Regions from separate parts of the Janthinobacterium longum genome, predicted to be linked through region 4. Evidence: predicted binding sites of a transcription regulator. Region 4 holds the regulator's gene; each other region holds the start of a gene.
The links. Region 4 encodes LexA, which represses DNA repair genes until DNA is damaged. Its sites were predicted from a motif close to ACTGTATNNNNATACAGT; they were not measured.
Positions count from the first base shown of each region.

Region 1: the regulator LexA is predicted to act here: its motif matches at 1,235-1,252, upstream of imuA (translesion DNA synthesis-associated protein ImuA).
Region 2: the regulator LexA is predicted to act here: its motif matches at 1,298-1,315, upstream of ACQ4WM_RS05875 (error-prone DNA polymerase).
Region 3: the regulator LexA is predicted to act here: its motif matches at 2,029-2,046, upstream of ACQ4WM_RS13710 (DNA topoisomerase IV subunit B).

Region 1 covers NZ_JBNYXQ010000001.1:1,323,525-1,326,962, forward strand. The annotation lists gene ACQ4WM_RS05975 (Y-family DNA polymerase) at 1-575, opposite strand, end outside; gene imuA (translesion DNA synthesis-associated protein ImuA) at 505-1,215, opposite strand; gene ACQ4WM_RS05985 (putative Na+/H+ antiporter) at 1,429-2,694, shown strand; gene ACQ4WM_RS05990 (extracellular catalytic domain type 1 short-chain-length polyhydroxyalkanoate depolymerase) at 2,698-3,438, opposite strand, start outside.
Region 2 covers NZ_JBNYXQ010000001.1:1,298,217-1,301,654, reverse strand. The annotation lists gene ACQ4WM_RS05880 (TonB-dependent receptor plug domain-containing protein) at 1-1,084, opposite strand, end outside; gene ACQ4WM_RS05875 (error-prone DNA polymerase) at 1,329-3,438, shown strand, end outside.
Region 3 covers NZ_JBNYXQ010000004.1:212,733-216,170, forward strand. The annotation lists gene ACQ4WM_RS13710 (DNA topoisomerase IV subunit B) at 1-1,941, opposite strand, end outside; gene kdpF (K(+)-transporting ATPase subunit F) at 2,393-2,482, shown strand; gene kdpA (potassium-transporting ATPase subunit KdpA) at 2,482-3,438, shown strand, end outside.
Region 4 covers NZ_JBNYXQ010000001.1:1,129,723-1,133,160, forward strand. The annotation lists gene rpsR (30S ribosomal protein S18) at 1-125, opposite strand, end outside; gene priB (primosomal replication protein N) at 127-450, opposite strand; gene rpsF (30S ribosomal protein S6) at 468-854, opposite strand; gene ACQ4WM_RS05140 (hypothetical protein) at 917-1,099, opposite strand; gene lexA (transcriptional repressor LexA) at 1,132-1,782, shown strand; gene ACQ4WM_RS05150 (cystathionine gamma-synthase family protein) at 1,936-3,177, opposite strand; gene purF (amidophosphoribosyltransferase) at 3,220-3,438, opposite strand, start outside.

The DNA.
Region 1 (3,438 bases), 190 kb from region 4:
CAGCCTATGCCTTCAAACCAGTCCAGATACGCGCGTGCTGGCGGCAACAGGGCGCACGGCAAGCGATCAAGCTGGCGCACCAGGCTGGCCATGCCAAGGGCGCGCGCCGATCTTGCGCCGGCCTTTGCACGCCCTTGCGCCAGCAGCCAGGCGCCGCGCGCCGTCGGCGCGCACGACAGCACGGCCGTGTAGCCGAGTGCACGCAAGCTCGCTTCGATGTTGCGGCACAGCGCGCGCACGCCACCGAACAGGCGCAGGCTGGCGCCCGCGTCGACCAGCAAGGTCGCTTCCTCGGCGCTGGCCACCTGCGGCGAATATTGCAGCAGCGCCAGCGCCACCTCCTGCAGTGCCTGCGCTTCCAGCTCAAGCGAGCGTTGATGCACGCGCACCTGCGGCGCCAGCATCAGGGCGCCGGCGCGGCGCATGCCCGGCTTGATACCTGCCGCGCGCGCCAGCGGCGACAGGGCAATTACCTGTTCGTGCTCGAGCACGATGCACAAGGTGTCAGCCGACCAGTTCGGCAAGAACACGTCGAGCGGGAGCCGGGGCAGGCAAAGGCCGATCCAGAGGCGCATGGCGCTGCAGTAAAGAAGGAGGTTGCAAGGGCAGGAACAGCGGCGCATCGCGCTGCGGTCCCCGGCGTTTGATAAAGCCGAGCTCGATGCCGCCGGCGGCCGGCCGCACCGACAGGCGCAGCGGCGCCGGCGATGCATCTTGCGCGCCATGCAGCGGGCGCAGCATGAAAAACAGGGTGTTGCCGCCCTGCGCCGCCAAGTGCAGCCGGCGCAGGCTGTCGGCGCGTACCTGGCTTTGCCAGAACAGCAGCGCGCCGCAACTGCCGCTGCGCAAGATGTTTTCCGCCGCCCACAAGGCATCCTTGCTGCTGGCGCTGCGCAGCCACAGCAGTTGCGACGGATGCAAGCCTTGCGCGGCCAGCGCCAGCGCCTGTGGCGGATGCGGTGGCTGCAGCAGCACGATGGGCAAGCCCTGCAATTGCGCCAGCGCCGGCGCCAGCAGCCGCAATTCGCCACTGCCGGCCTGCTGTACCAGCAGGTCGACCAGGCTGCCCGTGGGCCAGCCGCCGCCCGGCAGCTGTGCCGACAAGGCGGCAAAGCCGGTGTCGATGCAGCGCGCCGCACCCTGACCCAGCTGCGAGGCGCGCCACAAGGACGGGTGCAAGGCTTCCGGCGAGGCCATCAGTTCGGAATGTTGCATGAAAGTACCCAAGGAAAATACTGTATGAATATACAGTACTATTCGCAGGCCGTTTTGGCAAGGCTTATCTGTCTGTGCATGCTCTGCAAGCCGCAGCAGGGGCCGCTTCGCGGTGCCGGAACACTGGTAGTGATCACGATTGCTGTACCATCAGTACTCTCCTTACCGGCCAGCATGGCAGCGCCGGTTTCTTATTCTTCAAGGACATCTGATTTGACCACCATACAATTGATCAGCGCCGTCATCTTTGGCCTCGCCCTCATCCATACCTTTGCCGCCAAGTCGTTTGACCTGCTGGCCGACCGCCATCCGCGCCATGCCGGCCTGTTTCATCTGCTGGGCGAGGTGGAAGTCGTGTTCGGTTTCTGGGCGTTTATCCTGATTATTGCCATGGCCTTCGTTTCCGGCGGCGACGCAGCAATCAGCTATGCCGAATCGCGCCATTACACGGAACCGCTGTTCGTCTTTGTCGTCATGGTGGTGGCCGCTTCGCACCCCGTGCTCGACGCCGTGCAGCGCCTGCTGAAAGGCGTGGCGCGCGCCATGCCACTGCGTACCGAACTGGCGCTGGCCTGGCTGGGCCTGGCGCTGGTGCCGCTGACCGGCTCCCTGATTACCGAGCCGGCTGCCATGACGCTGGCGGCGCTGATGCTGGCGCCGCAAATCTTTCGCCCAGGCATACCCGAATGGCTGAAATATGGCGCGCTGGGCGTGCTGTTCGTTAACGTTTCCATCGGCGGCACGCTGACCTCGTATGCAGCGCCGCCGGTGCTGATGGTGGCCACCACCTGGAACTGGGACAGCGCCTTTATGGCCAGCCATTTTGGCTGGAAAGCGGCAATTGCCGTGCTGGTCAACTCGACCGGCGCCTGCCTGCTGTTGCGCAAGTATTTGCACAGCAATACCTCCGACATCAAGCCGAAACCGGGCGCCGTCGAGCTTCCGAAAGTCCCACTGGCCATCAGCCTGGTCCACCTGGCCGTGCTGGCCGGCGTGGTGGCCCTGGCGCATCACCCGGTATTGTTCATGGGACTGTTTCTATTCTTTCTCGGTTTCGTGCAGGCGTATGAACGCTATCAAAGCCCCCTGATCCTGAAGGAAGGTTTGCTGGTCGGCTTTTTCCTGGCCGGGCTGGTGGTGCTCGGTGGCATGCAGCAATGGTGGTTACAGCCGATTGTGTCAAACCTGCAGCCGCTGGCCCTGTTCTTCGGCGCGCTGGGCCTGACGGCGATTACCGACAATGCCGCCCTCACCTACCTCGGTTCGCTGATCGTTGGCATCGGCGAAGAAGCCAAATACATGCTGATGGCGGGCGCGGTGGCCGGCGGCGGCCTGACGGTGATCGCCAATGCGCCGAATCCGGCCGGCGTGGCCCTGCTGCGGCGCGGCTTCGACAGTGAATCGATAGGCGCGCTGGGCCTGCTGGCCGGCGCCCTGCCGCCCACCATCGTGGCGGCGCTGGCCTTCCTGCTGCTGTAATCGCTAGCGCCGCCGCTGGTGGCGCGCAAAAAAGTCCAGCAGCAGCTTGCTGGCATCGGGCCCCGGCTTGGCATTGAACGGCAGGCTGGCGTCGCCACCACTCCAGGCGTGCTCCAGCTGCTCGATCTGCGCCACCCGCAGCAGCAACTGCCCGCCCACCTGGTAATCATGCAGGTCATAGCCATGCGCGGAACTACGGCTGCCCACAGCGCCCGGCGGCCAGCGCTCAGCTGTCACCACGGTGTCCGACGGCATGCGGTTCAGGCGTATGCTCTGGCGCACCAGCTGGGCCTGGTTAATGGGGCGCACCACATTGTCTTGCCGGCCCTGGATCAGTACAGTAGGCAGGCGCGGAAACATCGGCTGGCGCGCCAGCACTTCATCGATGGCGCTGTCGACCCGGCTGGCGGCCCCGTGCTGCATCACATGCATGGCGCCGATCAGGCTGTGGCCGGCGCCAAACATGGGCCCCGAATGCAGGCCCACGGCGGCAAACAGCTGCGGATGGTTCAAGGCCACGATATGGGCCATGCCGGCACCGGCGGACATGCCGCAAATATAGATGCGTGTAAGGTCGACAGGGTAGCGCGCCGCCACCTGGGCGATGGCGCCAACGATCAGGCCAACGTCGCCGCCGCCATCCTGGGTAAGCTTTTCATACCATTTCCAGCAGCGCCGCGCATGCGAGCGCAGCGACTGCTGCGGATACAGCACCGCATAGCCCTTGCGTTCGGCCAGGCGATT
Region 2 (3,438 bases), 170 kb from region 4:
TGTCGTAGCGCATCTTGTTGTAGCCATAGGTCTGCGAGAAATCCGCATTCCATTCGCCGATCTGGCCACGGTGGCCGATGGTGGCGTACTGGTCGTCGATCTTGCCGTTGATAAAGGGCACGAAACCGTTCGGATACATGGCGGCCGAATTGCGCGATGGAATATCGTCGCTGCCGATGCCGCCACGGCCAAACGCGGCGCTGGACGCATCGCGCGTCTGCGCGCCGGCTGTGAAATAGAGTTTACTGGTGGCGCTGGTGGCATAGTCGCCATTCACGTACAAGGTCTTGTTTTCCGATTTGGTGTCGCCGATGATGCGCATGCTGTCGGCGTCGGCGCGGTTCGAGCGGCCACGGTCCAGGTATTCGCCGGTGATCGCAATCGTGCCCTTCTCGCCCAGCGCCATGCCGCAGTAGGCCGAGGTCATGTAGTTTTTGCCGTCGCCTTCCGAATACTGGCTGTAGCCGGCTACCGCTTCGCAGCCCAGGCTTTTTTTCAGTTCGATATCGATCACGCCGGCAATCGCGTCCGAGCCGTACTGGGCGGCGGCACCGTCGCGCAGCACCTGCACGTTCTTGATCGCCAGCAGCGGAATCGCATTCATGTCGGTACCCGTATTGCCGCGGTTGCGCGCGCCGAACAGGTTGACCAGCGCCGTGGTGTGGCGGCGCTTGCCATTGACCAGCACCAGCGTCTGGTCCGAACCCAGGCCGCGCAGGGCGGCCGAGTCGATCAGGTCGGCGCCATCGGCGCCGGTCTGGCGCGTCGAATTGAACGATGGCGAAATATATTGCAGCGACTGGCCCAGGTCGAACTGGCCACCCTGCTCGGCGACCTTGGTCATCGGGATGATATCGACCGGCACCATGGTGTCGGTGGAGGAGCTGGCCGTGACGCGGCGCGAGCCGACCACGCTGACCGTTTGCACTGCGCCCGCGTCGGCTGTGCTGCCGGCGTCGCTGGTTTGCGCCATGGCGGGCGAGGCAAATACGCCGAGAGCGGCGCTGCCATACAGGCTGATGAGAACGGCTTTACGCAAGGTAGTCAGGGTCGGCACGCGGGTATCTCCAAGTGAATTTGTCATTTGATTTTAGTGCCAACTTTTAACTATCTGCCAGCAATACCGTGTTTTCTTATTGCAAATAAAGCCTGACTGTTGTTTCCTGGTACGCAGCGGTTTTGTTGCCTCTTTGTCTGCATTGCCTTGGTGCATGATGCCCCTTTCAGGTGCTGCTTTGCACCATTGTGTCCACCGTATTTCACCGCAGGCGCCGCCGGTTTTGACTTGCGTATAATTACTGTGTTTATATACAGTATTGAGGTGCATCATGGTGGCGGCAAGCTTGCCCGATTACGCAGAGTTGTTCTGCCTGACCAACTTCAGCTTCCTGCACGGCGCTTCGCATGCGCAGGAACTGGTGGCGCGCGCCATCGAACTGGGCTATAGCGCGCTGGCCATCACGGACGAGTGTTCGCTGGCCGGCGTGGTGCGCGCCCATGGCGTGGCCAAGCGGGCGGACTTCCCCTTGATTATCGGTTCGCATTTTCACCTGACACATGCCGATGGCAGCCCTGCCTGGTCGCTGCTGGCGCTGGCGAAAAACCGCGAGGGCTATGGCAATCTGTCCGAGCTGATCACCATGGCGCGCACGCGCGCGGCCAAGGGACGCTATCTGCTGACACCAGACGATTTCGCCGCACCGTCGCCCGAGTTCGCACATCTGAAAGGCTTGCCCGGTTGCCTGATGATCTTGCTGCCCGCTTATCCAGCCGATGCCACCGCCTTGCGCCAGCAGGCGGCGTGGATGCAGGCCACCTTCGCCATGGAAGGCGAAAAAGAACGCAACTGGATCGGCCTGAACCTGCTGCTGCGCGCCCAGGATGATGCGCACCGGCACGCCGTGCAGGCAGTAGCACAGGCGCAGGGCTTGCCGGTGGTGGCGGTGGGCCATGTGTGCATGCATGTGCGCTCGCGCAAACCCCTGCTCGACACCCTGTGTGCGGTGCGGGTAGGCAAGCCGGTGGCCGAGTGTGGCTATGCGCTGGCGCAAAACGCGGAGCAGCATCTGCGCACGCGGCTGCGCCTGGGCAATGTGTATCCGGTGCAGGCACTGGAAGAAACCGTGCGCATCGCGCGCGAGTGCGATTTCTCGCTTGGCAGCCTGCGTTATGAATATCCCGATGAACTGGTGCCGCCCGGTCATACGCCGGCCAGTTACTTGCGCGAAGAAACCTGGCATGGCGCGCGCGCGCGCTTTCCGCTCGGTATTGCTGCCCATGTGCAGGCGCAGATCGAGCACGAGCTGGAACTGATTGCGGACCTGGCCTACGAGCCGTATTTTTTGACCGTCTACGACATCGTGCGTTTTGCCCGGTCGCAAAATATCCTGTGCCAGGGCAGGGGTTCGGCCGCCAATTCGGCCGTTTGCTATTGCCTGCATATCACCGAGGTGGACCCGGCTCGCGGCAATTCTCTGGTCGAGCGCTTCATGTCGCGCGAGCGCAATGAGCCGCCCGATATCGACGTCGACTTCGAACACCAGCGGCGCGAAGAGGTGATTCAATATATCTACAGCAAATATGGCCGGCGCCGTGCCGCACTGGCGGCCGTGGTGATCAGTTACCGGCCGAAAAGCGCTTTGCGCGACAGCGGCCGGGCGCTGGGCGTGGACCTGGCCATCGTGGAAAAAGTGGCCAAGGCGCACCGCTGGTTCGACGGCAAGCGCGACTTGCTCAATCGCCTGGCCGAAAGCGGGCTGGACCCGGAGGCGCCGCTGTCGCGCCAGTGGGCGACGCTGGCACAGCAACTGCTGGGTTTTCCGCGCCATTTGTCGCAGCATCCGGGCGGTTTCGTGATCGCGCAAGGCAAGCTGTCGCGCCTGGTGCCGATCGAAAACGCCACCATGGAGGGTCGTAGCGTGATCGAATGGGACAAGGACGACCTGGAAGAGCTGGGCCTGATGAAAGTCGACGTGCTGGCGCTGGGCATGTTGTCGGCGCTGCGCCGGGCTTTCGAGTTGGTCAGCCTGCGCCGTGGCGAACCGTTCGTGATGCAGGATATTCCGCCCGAGGACAAGGCCACCTACGACATGATCTGCGAGGCCGACACCATCGGCGTGTTCCAGATCGAATCGCGTGCGCAGATGAGCATGCTGCCACGGCTGCGTCCGCGCATATTTTACGATCTGGTGATCGAAGTGGCGCTGGTGCGGCCCGGGCCGATTCAGGGCGGCATGGTCCATCCTTATTTGCAGCGGCGCCAGCAAAAGGAGGCGGTGGCGTATCCGAAGGGGCTGGAAAAAGCGCTGGGCCGCACCCTGGGTATTCCGATTTTCCAGGAGCAGGTGATGCAGGTGGCAATTATCGCTGCCAAATTTTCTCCCGGCGAAGCGGACCAGTTGCGGCGCGCCATGGCGGCCTGGAAACGCAAGGGCGGCA
Region 3 (3,438 bases), on a different contig from region 4:
AGCTTCGCCTTTGCCCATCAACATATTGAAGCGCGCGCTCGAATCCATATGGTCGACCGCGCCCAGCATCACGGGCAGCAAACGGCGCGTGTCCGGGTTCATGGTGGTTTCCCACAGTTGCTCGGCATTCATCTCGCCCAGGCCCTTGAAGCGCGAAATCGCCCAGGCGCCTTGCTTGACGCCTTCTTTGCGCAGCTTGTCTTCGATGGCCACCAGTTCGCCGTCGTCAAGCGCATAGATTTTCTGTATCGGCTTCTTGCCACGCGCCGGCGCATCCACGCGGTACAGGGGAGGGCGGGCGATGCAGATATGGCCCTTCCTGATCAGCGCGGGGAAGTGCTTGAAGAATAGTGTCAGCAGCAGTACCTGGATGTGCGAGCCGTCGACGTCCGCATCGGACAGGATGCATACCTTGCCGTAACGCAGGCCGGACAGGTCGGGCGTATCGCCGGCGCTGTGCGGATCGACACCGATGGCCACCGCGATATCGTGGATCTCGTTATTGGCGAACAGGCGGTCGCGGTCGGTTTCCCACGAATTGAGGACCTTGCCGCGCAAGGGCAGGATCGCCTGGAATTCCTTGTCGCGGCCCATCTTGGCCGAACCGCCCGCCGAGTCGCCCTCGACCAGGAACAGTTCATTGCGCGTAATGTCCGACGATTCGCAGTCGGTCAACTTGCCGGGCAAGACGGCCACGCCCGACGATTTTTTCTTTTCCACTTTCTGCAGTGAACGCTGGCGCGACTGCGCCTGCTTGATCACGAGTTCGGCCAGTTTCTTGCCGTAGTCGACGTGCTGGTTGAGCCACAGTTCCAGCGGCGGCTTGGTATAGGTCGATACCAGCTTGACGGCGTCGCGCGAGTTCAGGCGTTCCTTGATCTGGCCCTGGAACTGCGGGTCCAGCACTTTGGCCGACAGCACGAACGAGGCGCGCGCAAACACGTCTTCGGGCAGCAGTTTCACGCCTTTTGGCAGCAGCGAATGCATTTCGACAAAGTTTTTCACGGCGCCGAACAGGCCTTCGCGCAAGCCCGATTCGTGCGTGCCGCCGTTCGAGGTGGGGATCAGGTTGACATAGGATTCGCGCACAATGGCGCCTTCTTCGGTCCACGCGACCACCCAGGCCGCGCCTTCGCCTTCGGCAAAGCCTTCGGACTCGCTGCTGGCGTACTGCGCGCCTTCGAACAGCGGGATCAGGGTTTCGCCATTCGATACCTGCGCCAGCGATTCGGTCAGATAGCCGCGCAGGCCTTCGGCGTACAGCCAGGTCTGTGTGTCGCCGGTTTTTGCATTGGTGAGGGTGACGGTCACGCCAGGCAGCAGCACCGCTTTTGAACGCAACAGGCGCTGCAGCTCGGGCTGCGAGATATTCGGCGAGTCAAAGTATTTGGGATTGGGCCAGGCGGTCACGCGCGTGCCCGATTTTTTGCCGTCGCGTGGCGCCGGGCGCGAGTTCAACGGCTCGATCACGTCGCCATCGGCAAACACCATATGGTGCAAGCCGTTGCCATCGCTTTCCTTGCGCCAGACGGTAATTTCCAGGCGCGACGACAGCGCATTGGTGACCGATACGCCCACGCCATGCAAGCCGCCCGAGAACGCATAGGCGCCGCCCGAACCCTTGTCGAACTTGCCGCCCGCGTGCAATCGCGTAAACACGATTTCGACGGTCGGCACGCCTTCTTCAGGATGCAGGCCGACGGGAATGCCGCGGCCATTGTCTTCGACCGTGATGCTGCCGTCGACGTTCTGCGTTACGGCGATATGCGTGCAATGGCCACCGAGCGCCTCGTCGGAGGCATTGTCGATCACTTCCTGGATGATGTGCAGCGGATTTTCAGTGCGGGTGTACATCCCCGGGCGCTGCTTGACGGGTTCCAGTCCTTTCAGGACACGGATGGATGATTCGCTGTAGTCGGATGCTGGTTTTTTAGTGGCCATACGTGTTCAAGCTAAATAAAGACAGTGGTGGGAACGCCAGACGCGCTTGCTGTGCGGCTCGGTGGCAGAGTGACAGCGGTGGCGATAACTGTACAAATATACAGTATATCGCGCCTCGCGTCACTGTGGGAGCGCATTGCGGCAGGCCGGGCGTCCTTGTGCGGACGCTCGCGCATTCTATCGTGATCGGCGCGCCATGGCGCTACTGCTTGGCAACTATGGTGCGCCTTCGAAATGACGGCTTGATGATAAAGCGCTATTTTTACAGTTTGTTTACACCGGCCGCCACAGTCTTTACGAATTTTTTAGACCCTTCTGGCTAAGCTTCCCTCTGTCAAAAACAAACCTGAATGAGGGTGAGAATGGATCTCGTATACCTGGGCCTGATGGCCGTCTTTTATGTCGTGGCAGCTGGCTTTGCCAGCGCCTGCGACAAGCTGGGGGGCGCGCAATGAACGCCTTTTATGTGCTGGGCGCCGTGGTCTCGGCCGGCCTGCTGGTGTACCTGCTGGTGGCGCTGTTGAAAGCCGAGGAGCTGTAATGACTACCCAATCGATACTGTTGCTGGTGCTGTTCCTGGCCGTGCTGCTGGCGGCCGGCTATCCACTTGGCCTGTACATGGCCAAGGTGGCTGGCGATGCCCCGATCCGTGGCTTGGGCTGGCTGCAACGCGGTGAAAATTTTCTTTACCGCCTGGCCGGCATGAAAACCGGCGCCGAGCGCGCCATGGGCTGGAAGCACTACGCCATCGCGCTGCTGGTGTTCAATACCATCGGCGCCTTTTTTGTGTATGGCCTGCAGCGCCTGCAGGGCGTGCTGCCATTCAATCCGCAGGCAATGCCAGGCGTCAGCCCCGACTCCTCGTTCAATACGGCGGTGAGCTTTGTCGCCAATACCAACTGGCAGGGCTATTCGGGCGAGCAGACCATGAGCTACCTGACGCAGATGCTGGGCCTGGCCTGCCAGAACTTCTTTTCGGCCGCCACCGGCATCGCCGTGATCTTTGCGCTGGTGCGCGGTTTTTCGGCAAAATCGAGCAAATCGATCGGCAATTTCTGGGTCGATCTGGTGCGCTCCACCCTGTACATCCTGCTGCCGCTGTCGCTGGCCTTGTCGGTGGTGTTCATGGGCGAAGGCGTGATCCAGAATTTTTCTCCGTACAAGGAAGTCACCCTGCTCGACCAGGTCAGCTATGAAACGCCGAAAGTCGACGCCGCCGGCCAGGCCGTGCTGGACGCAGCCGGCAAGCCGGTAATGGAAGCGCAAGTGGCTGCCACGCAGACCATCGCCATGGGTCCGGTCGCCTCCCAGGAAGCGATCAAGATGCTGGGCACGAATGGCGGCGGCTTTTTCAATGTCAATTCGGCCCATCCGTATGAAAATCCCACGTTCATGTCGAACTTTCTGCAGATGCTGGCGATCTTCATTATTCCCGCTGGCCTGTGCTTCACGTTTGGCCGCATGGTTGGTGATATGCGCCAGGGCTGGGCCGTGCTG
Region 4 (3,438 bases):
TCGACTTGTTCAACGTGTGCTGCGGTGAAGCGGCAGAACTTCTTGCGTTTGAACAGTGGATTTTGCTGTTTGCGTTTTTCTTTAAGCTTGAGCTTATTTTTGTCGAACTTTTTACCGAATGCCATTCTAGGCTCCTGTATCTGTAAATGCGCTAGTCAGTGTGACTGCACTAAAATCAATGATGTGAAACACCAAACTCTTGCTGTTGCGGCTTTTTCTGGCCAGGAAACCCGTGAACTGATAGACCCCGCCCAAGCTTGCCTGGCTGAACCGGCCTGAAATTTCGCCAGCGGCCAGCGCGGCAAGTTCAAACTCGGTCAAACGGGCAATACCGGCTTCCATCTGCTGCGAACTGTGCTGCAATACTGCATTCACGATTGGCAACCCTGCCGGGGTGTAGCGCAATATTTCGCGCTCGGCAATGATGGCGGTAACTTGTAACTGGTTCAGCGCACGATCCTGGTCAATTAGGCTGCTGCGGCTGGAGCGGCTGCTGGTGCTTCGGTGCGGTGGCTTTTGGCCGCATCTTCACGTTGTACCGATTTCATCATCGGCGAAGGAGCTGTTTCAGCTTTCTTCATTTTAACGGTCAGGTGACGCAACACGGCATCATTGAATTTGAATGCTGTTTCCAACTCGACCAGGGTCTCGTTGTCGCATTCGATGTTCAGGCAGATGTAGTGTGCTTTAGGCAGTTTCTGGATCGAGTAAGCCATTTGACGGCGGCCCCAATCTTCCACGCGGTGAACCGAACCGCCGCGGGTGGTTACGCTGGCTTTGTAGCGTTCGATCATCGCGGGCACTTGCTCGCTCTGGTCCGGATGGACGATAAAGACTATTTCATAATGACGCATGCAAACTCCTTCAGGTCGGATTGATAATCGCCCACCCCGGCGTCAAGACGGGTGTGGGAAGGTCAGCCGAAGATTATAACCGCCTTTTGCAATCCGATCAACCATTGCTTGCCCTGCCGCTCGCCCGACGGCACCTGCGACAGCGTTTTTGCGCGCCATACGATTTTTTTCCATCGAAATCGGCGGAAAACACCGAAAGTCGCTTGCATAGTCGGCGATACTGTACAAAAATACAGACTGTTCATATAGACAGCATTTTACTATGCACCCACCATCCATGATCAAGCTGACAGCACGACAAGAACAAATCCTGAACCTGATCAAGGACGCGATTGAAAACACGGGTTTTCCTCCGACCCGCGCCGAAATCGCCAATGAATTGGGTTTCAAATCGGCCAATGCGGCCGAAGAGCATTTGCAGGCCCTGGCCCGCAAGGGCGCCATCGAGATTTCGCCGGGCACGTCGCGCGGCATCCGCCTGATCGGTGCGGCGGCGAGTGCTTCTGCAGCCGAGCCGGCGCTGCCGAAAGTGCCGGCCGCGCTGCTGATGTCGCTGCCGCTGATCGGCCGCGTGGCCGCCGGCTCGCCCATCCTGGCGCAGGAAAACCTGGAAGCGAGCTACAACGTCGACCCGGCCCTGTTTTCAGGCAAGCCCGACTTTTTGCTGAAAGTGCGCGGCTGGTCGATGCGCGACGCAGGCATCATGGACGGCGACCTGCTGGCCGTGAAAAAGATCGACAGCGCCAAGAACGGCCAGATCGTCGTCGCCCGCATCGGCGATGAAGTCACCGTCAAGCGCTACAAGAAGACCGGCACCCTAATCGAACTGCTGCCGGAAAACCCCGACTTCAAGGTCATTACCGTGACGCCCGAAGACGAGTTTGTCCTCGAAGGCCTGGCGGTCGGCCTGATGCGCAGCTGGCACTGAGTGAGCGCGCCCTCATAAACCTGCTGCGCAGCCCACTCTCGGGCATCCGTTGCTCGCTACGGTTTCTGAAGGCACGGTGGCATTACCATTTAACAAGAAAAACAAAGGGCCGCAACAGCATCGCTGTTACGGCCCTTTTTATTGCCGGAGAGATTACTCTTCCAGCGCGCTCTTGAAATCATCGAGCAGATCGGCTTCGTCTTCGATGCCGACCGAAACGCGGATCAGCGATTCTGCGATGCCCATGCTGGCGCGGCGCTCGGCACCCATCTCGTAGAAGATGGTATGCGCTACCGGGATGACCAGGGTGCGTGTGTCACCCAGATTGCTCGCCGGAATCGCTACCTTCAAACGGTTGAGGTAATCGAAGCAGTCGATACCGTCTTTCAATTCAAAGCTGAACAGCGAACCATAGCTGCGAAACAGCTCAGTCGCCAGCGCATGCTGCGGGTGCGAAGCCAGGCCCGGATAATGCACGGCTGCCACGCGTGGATCGGCCTGCAGCATGGTGGCCAGCGCCAGCGCGTTCGAACAGGTGCGGTCCATGCGCAAGGCCATGGTTTCGGCGCCGACAGCGATATGGTGCGCCGCTTCCGGTCCCAGCGAGGCGCCGAAGTCGCGCAGGGCCTTGGCGCGGATCTGGGCTATGCCCCACTGTTTCGGCGCTGCCTTTTTATAGTTCTCGAAAATATTCGGGTACTGCGTCCAGTCGAACACGCCCGTATCGGTCAGGCTGCCGCCCAGGGCATTGCCGTGGCCGCCGATCGACTTGGTCAACGCATTGACCACCAAGCCTGCACCGACCGATTTCGGGCGGAACAGATAAGGCGTGGTCATGGTGTTGTCGACGATATACAGGATGCCTTTGTCGCGGCACAGCGCACCGATCTTTGCCAGGTCGGCGATCTGGGTGCGCGGATTGGCGATGGTTTCAACGAACACAATGCGCGTTTGCGGCGTGATGGCGGCGGCCACGTTGGCGACATCGGTGGCGTCGACAAACGACACGGCGATGCCCTGGTTCGTCACCGTCTGCCACAGGCTGTTGGTATTGCCGAACAAAAAGGCCGACGACACAACATGGTCGCCCGCACGCAGCAGTGACTGCACCACGGCGCCGATGGCGCCCATGCCGGTAGCAAAGCACAAGGTCGCCACGCCGTCTTCCATCTGGTTGACCTTGTCTTCCAGCGCGGAGACAGTCGGATTGCCCTGTCGGCCATAGCGAAAGCCCGGCTCCTTGCCCTGGAACACCGACGCCAACTGGCGCGCGTCGCTGTAGCCAAACGCCACCGAGGTATGCATGGGCTTGTGCAGCGAGCCGTGTTCGATGCCCTTGCGGCGGTCGTTATGCAGGATGGTGGTGGTAAAGCCGTAGGTTTTTTTATCGTTCATGATCGCGGAGAAAAAAAGCCCGGCGCAGGCCGGGCTGGTTACTTATGCTTCGGTGGTCGCCAGGTTCAGGTTCAGCTGGGAACGCGGCGTATCTTCGGGCGCTGCCGCCTTGGGATTATGGCGCGCATATTCCAGGCGGTCCAGGTAGTCCTGCGATACGTCGCCGGTCACGTAGACGCCGTCGAAGCACGACGCTTCGAAGCTGGTCAGGGCCGGGTTGACGTCGGCAATCGCCTGCTTCAGGTCGTCGATATCCTGGTA